2 regions of the Achromobacter mucicolens genome follow, and region 1 is predicted to be linked to the other one. Evidence: predicted binding sites of a transcription regulator. Region 1 holds the regulator's gene; the other holds the start of a gene.
The links. The regulator LexA, encoded in region 1, represses DNA repair genes until DNA is damaged. The targets are predictions, from matches to a motif close to ACTGTATNNNNATACAGT.
Positions count from the first base shown of each region.

Region 2: the regulator LexA is predicted to act here: its motif matches at 3,939-3,956, upstream of QEP15_RS16735 (ATP-dependent helicase).

Region 1 covers NZ_CP123364.1:3,306,923-3,312,683, reverse strand. Annotated here, with positions in the region: gene lon (endopeptidase La) at 1-1,615, shown strand, start outside; gene lexA (transcriptional repressor LexA) at 1,794-2,444, opposite strand; gene QEP15_RS15070 (amino acid aminotransferase) at 2,591-3,790, opposite strand; gene uvrB (excinuclease ABC subunit UvrB) at 3,866-5,761, shown strand, end outside.
Region 2 covers NZ_CP123364.1:3,658,326-3,664,086, forward strand. Annotated here, with positions in the region: gene QEP15_RS16725 (thermonuclease family protein) at 1-655, opposite strand, end outside; gene QEP15_RS16730 (magnesium and cobalt transport protein CorA) at 652-1,662, opposite strand; gene QEP15_RS16735 (ATP-dependent helicase) at 1,747-3,876, opposite strand; gene QEP15_RS16740 (DUF72 domain-containing protein) at 3,991-4,905, shown strand; gene pdxR (MocR-like pyridoxine biosynthesis transcription factor PdxR) at 4,913-5,761, opposite strand, start outside.

The DNA.
Region 1 (5,761 bases):
GCTCAAGCTCATGTCGCCCATGTCGGCCGAAGCCACGGTGGTGCGCAACTACATCGATACGCTCATCAATCTCCCCTGGAGAAAGAAAAGCAAGATTAACAACTCGATCAGCAACGCCGAAACGGTGCTGGACAACGACCACTACGGTCTCGAAAAGGTCAAGGAACGGATCCTCGAGTATCTTGCCGTGCAACAGCGCGTGGACAAGGTGAAGGCGCCGATCCTGTGCCTGGTCGGCCCTCCGGGCGTCGGCAAGACCTCGCTGGGTCAGTCGATCGCCAAGGCCACGAACCGCAAGTTCGTGCGCATGGCCCTGGGCGGCGTCCGTGACGAGGCCGAGATCCGCGGCCACCGCCGTACGTATATCGGTTCCATGCCCGGCAAGATCGTGCAGAACATGTCGAAGGTCGGCGTGCGCAATCCCCTGTTCCTGCTTGATGAAATCGACAAGCTGGGCATGGATTTCCGCGGCGATCCCTCGTCGGCCTTGCTCGAAGTGCTGGATCCGGAACAGAACCATACGTTCCAGGACCACTACATCGAGGTCGATTTCGATCTGTCGGACGTCATGTTCGTGGCGACCAGCAACACGCTGAACATTCCGCCGGCGCTGCTGGACCGCATGGAAGTGATCCGCCTGTCGGGTTACACCGAGGAAGAAAAGATCCACATCGCCCGCGACCATCTGCTGCCCAAGCTGATGAAGAACAACGGCGTGAAGGATACCGAGCTGACCGTGGACGACAGCGCGCTGCGCGATATCGTGCGCTACTACACCCGCGAAGCCGGTGTCCGTGCGCTCGAACGCGAAGTCGGCAAGATCTGCCGCAAGGTCATCAAGCAATTGCTGACCCAAAGCGATCGCGCCAAGGCCGAGGGCAAGACGCCGGAGGTCAAGGCGGTCAACGTCACGGCCGACAACCTCAGCGACTACCTGGGCGTGCGCCGCTACGCGTTCGGCATGGCCGAAAAGGAAAACCAGATCGGCCAGGTGACCGGCCTGGCGTGGACAGAAGTCGGCGGCGACCTGCTGACGATCGAAGTCGCGGACATGCCCGGCAAGGGCGTCATCCAGCGCACGGGTTCGCTCGGCGATGTGATGAAAGAGTCGGTCGAGGCGGCGCGCACGGTTGTGCGTTCGCGGGCTCGCCGTCTGGGCTTTGCCGATAGCGTCTTCGAAAAGCACGACATGCACGTGCACGTGCCGGAAGGCGCAACGCCCAAGGACGGTCCGTCCGCGGGTATTGCGATCACCACCGCCATGGTCTCGGCGCTGTCGCGCATTCCGGTGCGCGCCGACGTCGCCATGACGGGCGAGATCACGCTGCGTGGTGAAGTCCTGCCGATCGGCGGTCTGAAGGAAAAGCTGCTGGCCGCCCACCGCGGCGGTATCAAGACGGTTCTGATCCCGGAAGAAAACGTCAAGGACTTGGCGGAGATCCCGGATAACGTCAAGAACCACCTTGAGATCGTGCCGGTCCGCTGGATCGACAAGGTGCTGGAACTGGCCTTGGAGCGTCTGCCGGAGCCCCTGGCCGAGGAAGAAGCCGTCAAGGAGCCGCTGGTTGCCAAACCTGCGGAACCTGGCTCGACCGACCCGGTGATGAAGCACTGATGGCGTCTTGAACGCCGGGGCGCCCTCGAAAGAGGGTGCCCGAAGCCGAAAGGCGTCACCAGATCTTGTTGACGCCCGAAAGCAAAAAACCCCGCTCTCTGAGCGGGGTTTTCTTTTTGGTGGGCTTGCCTGCCAGTTTGGCCGGGTGGGGTGGGAGCGCCCGCCAGAGAACTGCAGCCTAGTGCAGCGCTTGCGTGCGGATGAGACCCACCGCAATGCCTTCCAGCGCAAATTCCTGATCGGCCTTGACCACGATCGTTTCGAAGTCGGGGTTTTCAGGCAGTAGTTCGATATGGCCGTTCTGGCGTTGGAGCCGCTTGACCGTGACGTCGTCGCCCAGACGGGCCACCACGATCTGGCCATTGCGCGCTTCAGACGCCTTCTTGACGGCCAGCAGATCGCCTTCGAGGATGCCCGCGTCGCGCATGCTCATGCCGCGCACCTTCAGCAGGTAGTCGGGGGCTTGTGCGAAAAGGCTGGGATCCACGCCAACTTCGCGCTCGACGTGCTCGGCAGCAAGGATGGGGCTGCCAGCTGCCACGCGGCCGACCAGCGGCAGGAGAAGCTGGGCGAGCGCGGGGATGGGAAGCGACGATTGCACCGGCGCGGCGGCGGCATCTTTGAGCCGGATGCCGCGTGAGGCGCCAGCCGTGAGTTCGATGGCCCCCTTGCGTGCCAATGCCTTGAGGTGGTCTTCTGCGGCGTTGGGAGAGCGAAAACCCAAGGCCTGGGCAATTTCGGCGCGGGTCGGCGGAAAGCCGGTGCGCGCGACCGTTTGCCTGATGAGGTCCAGGATTTGTTGTTGGCGATCCGTGAGTTTGCTGGCCATGGCGATGATCCGGTGTGAACGGACTGTACATATATACAGCGCCATTCTGGGGGACGTAGCGCAAAAAAGCAAGCGGGGCACGATGCCAATAAAAACGGGACCCGAAGGTCCCGTTTCGACTGCTGACGGCGCACTGCCGACGTGATTTACAGCACGGCTGCGATGCCGGCTGCCACCTTGTCGATGTTGCCGCTGTTCAGCGCGGCCACGCAGATGCGGCCGCTGGACACGGCGTAGACGCCGTGTTCTTCGCGCAGGCGGTCCACTTGGGCGGCGGACAGGCCCGAGTACGAGAACATGCCGCGTTGCTTGAGCACGAAGCTGAAGTCCTGCTTGCCGCCGTGTTCCTTGATCTTGTCGACCAGTTGAGCACGCATCAGGCGGATGCGATCACGCATGCCGGCCAGTTCTTCTTCCCACAGGGCAAACAGCTCGGGCGTGTTCAGCACCGTCGAGACGACCGTGCCGCCGTGCGTGGGCGGGTTCGAATAGTTGGTGCGGATGACGCGCTTGAGCTGGCTCAGCACGCGCGTGGCTTCGTCCTTGCTGCCGGCGACCACGGTCAGCGCGCCGACGCGCTCGCCGTACAGCGAAAACGACTTCGAGAACGACGAGCTGATGAACATGGTCATGTCCATGTCGGCGAACAGGCGCACGACTGCAGCGTCTTCCTTGAGGCCGTCGCCGAACCCTTGGTAGGCGATGTCCAGGAACGGGACCAGGTTGTTTTCCTTCACGACGGCGGCGATCTGCTTCCACTGGTCGGCGGTGGGGTCAGCGCCGGTGGGGTTGTGGCAGCATGCGTGCAGCACGACGATGGTCTTGGCGGGCGCGGCCTTCAGGTCGGCCAGCATGGCTTCGAAGTTCAGGCCACGGGTGGCGGCGTCGTAGTAGGCGTACGTGCCGACTTCAAAGCCGGCGCGTTCGAACAGCGCGCGGTGGTTTTCCCAGCTGGGATCGCTGATCAGCACCTTCGAGCCCGGCAACAGCTGGCGCAGGAAGTCGGCGCCGATCTTCAGGGCGCCGGTGCCGCCCAGGGCTTGCGTGGTCAGCACGCGGCCTGCGGCGGCCAGTGCGGAGTCCTTGCCCAGGAGCAGGGCCTGCGCACCGGCGTTGTAGCCGGCAATGCCTTCGATCGGAAGATAGCCGCGGGCGGCAGCGGCTTCGATGCGGGCGGTTTCGGCCTTGCGCACTGCGCCCAGGAGCGGGATCCGTCCCTGATCATCGTAATACACGCCCACGCCCAGGTTCACTTTACCGGGGCGGGTATCCGCGTTGTATTGTTCGTTCAGACCAAGAATGGGGTCGCGCGGCGCGAGCTCGACGGAATCGAAAAGGGTGCTCATGGGACTCTGATGAGGTGGGTGGACGCAGTACGAGGTGCTGTGGATAATGGGGGGTTTACCCTGGAACAGTCTAGCATGCCTAAGAGCGCAATAGACCCAAGCGCGGGGGCTCCCGCAGCAGGTCCGGGATTCGTCGATTTCCCTGACAGCCCCTTTCATCTCTACCAACCCTATCCGCCGGCGGGAGACCAGCCCACGGCCATCGCAGGGCTGACCCAGGGTGTCGAAGACGGCCTCATGTACCAGACGCTTCTGGGCGTGACCGGGTCGGGCAAGACCTACACCATGGCCAACGTCATTGCGCGCATGGGCCGTCCGGCGCTGGTGCTTGCGCCCAACAAGACGCTGGCCGCGCAGCTCTACGCCGAAATGCGCGAGTTCTTCCCGAAGAACGCGGTCGAGTACTTCGTTTCTTACTACGACTACTATCAGCCCGAGGCCTACGTGCCGACGCGCGACCTGTTCATTGAGAAGGATTCGTCCATCAACGAACACATCGAGCAGATGCGGCTGTCGGCCACCAAGAGCCTGCTCGAGCGCCGCGACACGATCATCGTGGGCACCGTGTCGTGCATCTACGGTATCGGCAACCCCGGCGACTATCACGCGATGGTGCTGATCCTGCGTGCGGGGGACCAGATCGCCCGGCGCGAGATCCTCGCGCGCCTGGTCGCCATGCAGTACACCCGCAACGACGCGGAGTTCACGCGCGGGGTGTTTCGCGTGCGGGGCGAAACCATCGATATCTTCCCGGCGGAAAGCGCCGAGCTCGCGTTGCGCGTGACGCTGTTCGACGACGAAATCGAAAGCCTGGAATTGTTTGACCCGCTGACTGGCCGTATCCGCCAGAAGCTGCCGCGCTTCACTGTCTATCCCGGTTCGCACTATGTGACGCCGCGCGACACCGTGCTGCGCGCCATCGAAACCATCAAGGAAGAACTGCGCGAACGCGTCAAGCGCTTCGTTGACGACGGCCATCTGGTCGAGGCGCAGCGTCTGGAGCAGCGCACCCGCTTCGATCTGGAAATGCTGCAGGAGCTGGGATTCTGCAAGGGCATCGAGAACTACTCGCGCCATCTGTCCGGCGCCGCGCCGGGCGAGCCGCCTCCGACCCTGATCGACTACCTGCCGTCCGACGCGCTGATGTTCATCGACGAAAGCCACGTGACCATCGGCCAGCTTAGCGCCATGTATCGCGGAGACCGGTCGCGCAAGGAAACGTTGGTGCAGTACGGTTTTCGTCTGCCGTCCGCGTTGGACAACCGCCCGCTCAAGCTCGAAGAGTTCGAAGCGCGGATGCGCCAATGCGTGTTCGTTTCGGCAACGCCGGCCGCGTACGAACAAGAACATGCGGACAACGTCGTGGAGCAGGTGGTGCGCCCCACGGGGCTGGTCGATCCACTCGTGCAGGTGCTGCCCGCCCGCACGCAGGTGGACGATCTGCTCGGGCAGATCAAGGCGCGTGTCTCGCAAGGAGATCGCGTGCTGGTCACGACGCTCACCAAGCGCATGGCCGAAGACCTGACCGACTTTCTGAGCGAGCATGGCGTGAAGGTGCGCTATCTGCACTCGGACATCGATACGGTAGAGCGCGTCGAAATCCTGCGCGACTTGCGCCTGGGCACGTTCGACGTGCTGGTGGGCATCAACCTGCTGCGCGAAGGGCTGGACATTCCCGAAGTGTCGCTCGTGGCCATTCTGGACGCCGACAAGGAAGGCTTCCTGCGTTCGGAGCGCAGCCTGATCCAGACCATCGGCCGCGCGGCGCGCAACCTCAATGGTCATGCGATCCTCTATGCCGACCGGATCACGGACTCGATGAAGCGCGCCATGGATGAAACCGCCCGCCGGCGCACCAAACAGCTGCAGTTCAACCTCGACAACGGCATCACCGCTCGCGGTGTGCAGAAGGCCGTGCGCGAGCTGATCGACGGCATCGTGGCGCCCGCCCAGCATGACACGCTGGAGGCC
Region 2 (5,761 bases), 350 kb from region 1:
AGCAGTCGTAGCGCCACTTCCAGGGCTGCACGGGGTCCGGACGCGCCCACAGCCCGCGGCCAGCCGCCTTGGCCTGGCGCTGCAGGTCCGGCATGGCCTTGTCGCGCAGGTAATCGCCCTTGCGGGCCGTGTAGGCCCAGGCGTAGCCGGCTTCGACCTGCACGCGGTTGGCCGAGCGGCCGTCGGCCAGGATCAGCGCGCAGACATCGCGGCCATATTGGTCCTGCTCGTAGCACTGCGCCGTGAGCGTCTTGCCGGCCACCAGATCTGCCAGGTGCTTGCGCGACGCCTCGGCGTCGGGCTGGCCGGGCTGGTCCGTGCCATGGCCTTCCTCCGGCGCGTCGATGCTGTCCATCCGGATACGCCGCTGGCCGTCAGGCGCGCGCAGCGTCACGGTGTCGCCGTCCGCCACGTTCACAATCGTGCCGGTCAGCGTGAAGCTCCCCGGTGGCACACCACCCGCAGGCGCCACGGCCGACGGTTTGCCTGCGGCCGGCGCCGAGGGCTTGCCGCTTGCCGTCGGCCCCGGGCGCTGCGGCGCCGAATCCTGCGGTTCAAGCCAGTTCACGATGGCACCCGCCACCGCCAGAACCAGGGCAACGACAAGGGCGGTCAGCTTGCTGCCGCCACGAAAGGGAGATTTGGGGCGCATCACAACCAGCCGGACTTGCGGAACCGCCAGTACAGCACCGAGCAAATGGACGCGATGACGCCCAGCGTGATCGGATACCCCCACGGAGACTTCAGTTCGGGCATGAATTCGAAGTTCATGCCGTAGATGCCGGCGATGGCGGTAGGCACGGCCAGGATGGCGGCCCAGGAGGCCAGTTTGCGCGTGGTGTCGTTCTGCGCCGCCTGCCCGATCATCAGGCTGGCTTCAAAGGCGAACGCCAGCGACTCGCGCAGTGAATTGAACAGTTCATCCACCCGCAACACCCGGTCGGCCACTTCGCCGAAGTAGGGCCGCGCGTGCTCGTCGACGGCGGACATTTCGACCCGCGCCAGCCGGCGGCAGATCTCGGCCAGCGGCGAGACCACCGTATGGATGCGCAGCAGGTCGCGGCGTTGACGGTACAGCCTGCGGATATCCGAGTCCTTGGCGCCGCGGATCAGGAGCTTTTGCTCCGCGCCTTCGACGACGCTCTCGATCTTGACGGCCGCCGAGACATAACGGTCCACCAGCCAATCCAGCAGTTCGGACGCCACATAATCGCTGCCGCGCTTGAGCAGGTCGGGCGAGGCCTCCAGGCGCTCGCGCAGCGGGCTGTGGCCCGCCGTGGCGCCGCGCCGCACCGTGACCAGAAAGCCGTCGCCGATCAGGAACTGCGTCTCGCCAAAGATGGGACGTTCAGCCTCGACCTCGACCGTGATGGCGACGATCAGGATCATGTTGCCGTAGTCGATGATCTTGGGACGCCGGTGGGTTTCCAACATCTCTTCCTGGTTCTTGTCGCAGGCGCCCAGTTCGCGCGCCACCTTGGCAAGCGTTTCGGGGCTGGGGTTGCGCAGGCCGATCCACAACATGCTCTGACCCTGGCGCTGGGCGACGTACTGGCCGGCTTCTGCAAGGGGGACCTCGCGGTCCCGCCGTCCGTTCACGTAGGCGATCGATGCCACGACCTCGCCCTTGGGCGCGTCGGCGGCTTGTGCTTCAGTAGACATAGACTTCCTCGGACAAATCGATCCCTGCCGCGCAGCGTGTGGTTATCGGCCGATGATAGCCCAGCCCGCTGACGGGCCGCTGGCTCAGAAAAGGCTGCGCACCCGCTTGGCCACGTCGATGCGCGGGGCCTGCGGCTCGCGCGGCTCGGCCCGTCCGGGCGGCAGGTCGGGCAGCTTGGGCAGGTGATCAAAGAGCGGCAGCATCGCATTGGTGATGAACCGCGTGCGCGAGCCATAAACGTGCCGGTCGCCCATGCCCGTCTGCTGGTGCACGTAAAAGCGCTGCGGCACGACGAGTTGAAGCCGTTCCTTGGCCCGCGTCATGGCCACGTATAGCAGCCGGCGCTCTTCCTCGATCTCTTCGGCGGTGCCCGTGCTCATGTCCGACGGAATGCAGCCATCCACGACGTTCAGCACATACACCGCCTTCCATTCCTGGCCCTTGGCCGAATGGATGGTGGACAGGATCATGTAGTCCTCGTCGCGCAGCGGCGCGCCAGATTCATCACTGGTGGCGTCGGGCGGGTCCAGCGTCAGCTCGGTCAGGAAGCGCTCGCGCGACGGGTAGCCCGACGCGATGCGCACCAGCTGGTCCAGGTCGGTCTTGCGCACGCGCGCATCGTCGTACAGGCGCTCGAGCTGGCCGTTGTACCAGCGCAGCGCCAGGTCCACGTCGGCCGGCCACTTCAGGGTGGGGTCGCACAACGCGGCGTAGGTGTCTGCAAAAGCGCCCCACTCTTCCTGGGCCGCCGCGCCGGGCTTGAATTCGCGCAGCGTGCGCAGCGGCTCGGCCGAGGCGGACATGGCGTCCATCAGCTTGCCCGCCGTCGCCGGCCCGATGCCCGGCATCAGCTGCGCAACCCGGAAACCCGCCATGCGTCCGCGCGGATTCTCGGCCCATCGCAGGATCGACAGTAGATCCTTCACGTGCGCCGCTTCCAGAAAGCGCAGCCCGCCGAATTTGACGAACGGAATGTTGCGGCGGGTCAGCTCCAGTTCCAGCGCGGCGCTGTGGCTGGCCGTGCGAAACAGCGCCGCCTGCGACTTGAGCGTCGCGCCGCCCTCGCGCTGCGCAAGCACCTGGTCAGCCACCCAACGCGCCTGGCCGGCTTCGTCGCTGACCGTCACCAGCTCGGGCATCTGCGAGGACTTGCGATCGGTCCAGAGGTCCTTGGCATAGCGTTCGGTCGCCTGCGCGATCACCGCGTTCGAGGCGTTCAGGATGGGTTGCGAGGACCGGTAGTTGCGGTCCAGCGTGATGACGCGCGCAGGCGTTGGAAAGAGATTCGGAAAGTCCAGGATGTTGCGCACCGTGGCCGCGCGGAACGAATAGATGGACTGCGCGTCGTCGCCCACCACCGTCAAGCCCCGGCCGTCCGGTTTCATGGCCAGGAGGATTGCCGATTGCAGCCGGTTCGTGTCCTGGTATTCGTCAACCAGCACGTGATCGAATCGCGCACCCACGTCGGCCGCGATTTCCTCGTCCGACATCATCTCGGACCAGTACAGCAGCAGGTCGTCGTAGTCCAGCACCTGCTGATCCTGCTTGGCCGCGACGTACGCGCGGAACAGGTTCTTGAGCTCGTCCTCCCATTGGGCGCACCACGGAAACGAGGTCTTGAGCACGTCGCCCACGGGCGTCTGGCTGTTGACCACGCGCGAATAGATCGCCAGGCATGTCCCTTTGAGCGGAAAGCGCGATTTGGTGGAGGACAGGCCAAGTTCATGGCGCACCATGCCCATCAGGTCCTCGGCATCGCCGCGGTCGTGGATGGTGAAGGCCTCGGACAACCCGATGCGCTGGGCGCAGTCGCGCAAGAGCCGCGCGCCGATCGCATGGAAGGTGCCCGCCCACGGCAGCGACGGCGCCTGCTGCGACGCACGCAAGTTCATCACCCGCTGCAGCACCGATCCCACGCGCCGCTCCATTTCCAGCGCCGCGCGGCGCGAAAACGTCAGCAGCAGCATGCGCTGGGGGTCCGCCCCGTTCAGGATCAGGTGGGCCACGCGATGCGCAAGCGTGTTGGTCTTGCCCGACCCTGCCCCCGCGATGACCAGCAATGGGCCATCGTTGCCGGGCGCGCCGGCCACGCCGAATTCGGCCGCTTCGCGCTGGGCGGGATTCAGGTCGGCCAACGGATCGGGCCGCTCGGCAGCTCGCGCGGCGGCGCTGTCGTTGTCGGGAGTATGCGAAAGAGGATCTTGGTCTGGCATGTCGCGGAGCCGCAGCGCTGCGGCCGCAAAAAGGAAGGAGCCAAGGCTGGCTCCGGATGAACACTGTATATTTATACAGAATTTTTGCGAATCCGTCTGAACCGCCCCGGCGCCATGCCCGATTTCCCCCGCATCCTGACCGGCACCGCCTCCTGGACCGACCCCACCCTGCTGGCCTGCGGCCGCTTTTATCCGCCCGACGCCCGCAGCGCCGAATCCCGGCTGCGCTTTTACGCGTCGCGCTTTTCGCTGGCCGAGGTCGACTCCAGCTTCTACGCGATGCCCACGCCCGACAACGCGCACCGGTGGGCCACCCGCACGCCGGACAATTTCGTCTTCAACATCAAGGCCTTCCGGCTGTTTACCGGCCACCAGACGCCGCTCGCCGCCCTGCCCGGCGACATCCAGCGCGAATTGGCCGACTGGCCGGATCCGGTCATCTACCACGACCGAATGCCCGCCGACCTGCGCGACGAACTCTGGCGGCGCTACCAGTTGGCCATCGAGCCCTTGCGGATGCCGGGCAAGCTGGGTGCGGTGCATTTCCAGTTTCCGCCCTGGATACGGCGGGACGCCCGGGGCATGGCGCGCGTGGCCGACTGCGCGCGGCGCATGGAGGAACACCTGGTGTCCGTGGAATTCCGCCACCGCAGCTGGTTCGAGACCGCCAGCGCGACGGCGAACACGCTGGCCTTCGAGCGCGATCTGGGCGTGGTGCACACCGTCGTGGACGCGCCGCAAGGCTTTGACAACACGGTGCCTGCGGTCTGGGAAAGCACCCATCCGGACCTGACGCTGCTGCGCCTGCACGGGCGCAACGCGGCTACCTGGAACGCCTCGGGCGCCGCGTCGTCGGGAAGGTTCCAGTACGAGTACTCGGAAGCGGAACTGGCCGAACTGGTCGCCCGCTTCACCCGGCTGGCCTCGCAATCGGGACAGGCCCACGCGGTGTTCAACACCAACTTCGAAGACCAGGGCATGCGCAACGCCGCCGCCTTCGCCTCGGCGCTGACGCTGCCGGGCGTGTAAACGGGTATCAGGCTCCCGCCTTGGCGGCAGGCCGCGCCAAGGGCCGCGCCACTTCGGCCAGACTCTCCAGCAGCACCTCGAACTTGCGTGCGATGTCGTGCTCCGGCACGCAGGCGTAGCCCAGCAACAGCCCCGGCCGGCGTCCTTCGTCGTTTACGTAGTAGCGCGATAGCGCCCGCGTCAGCACGCCCTTGCTGCGGGCCACCTCGACCACGCGCAGGTCGTCCATGTCGGGCGGCAGGGTCAGCACCAGATGCAGGCCGGCCATGCTGGCGTCGCGATGCAGCCAGTCCGGTCCCAGCCGCCGCTCGATCAGGTTCACGAGCATGGCGCGGCGGCGGCCGTACAGCATGCGCATGCGGCGGATGTGCGCCGCGTAATGGCCTTCGGAAATGAACGTTGCCAGCGCCGCGTGCGTCATCAGGTGACCCTCGCGGTACAGCTCCGCGTGCGCGGCCTGGAATGCCGCGGTCAGCGGCTTGGGCAGCACCAGATAGCCCACGCGCAGACCGGGATACAGCGTCTTGCTGAACGTGCCCATGTAGATCACCGGCGCATCGGACTCCAGGCCCAGCAGCGACGCGATCGGCCTGCCCGAGAAGCGGAATTCGCTGTCGTAGTCGTCTTCGATGATCCAGCTGCCGCATTGCCGCGCCACCGCCAGCAGTTGCCGCCGGCGGGCCAGCGACATGACCGGCCCCAGCGGATACTGGTGCGAAGGCGTGACGAAGATGAACCGCGGCGGCGTGCCCACGGTGTCTGGCAGCCGCATGCCTTCTTCGTCCACGGGCAGGTGCACCGTGCGCAGTCCGTTGGCCTGCAGGATGGTGCGCGCGCCCCAGTAGCCGGGGTCCTC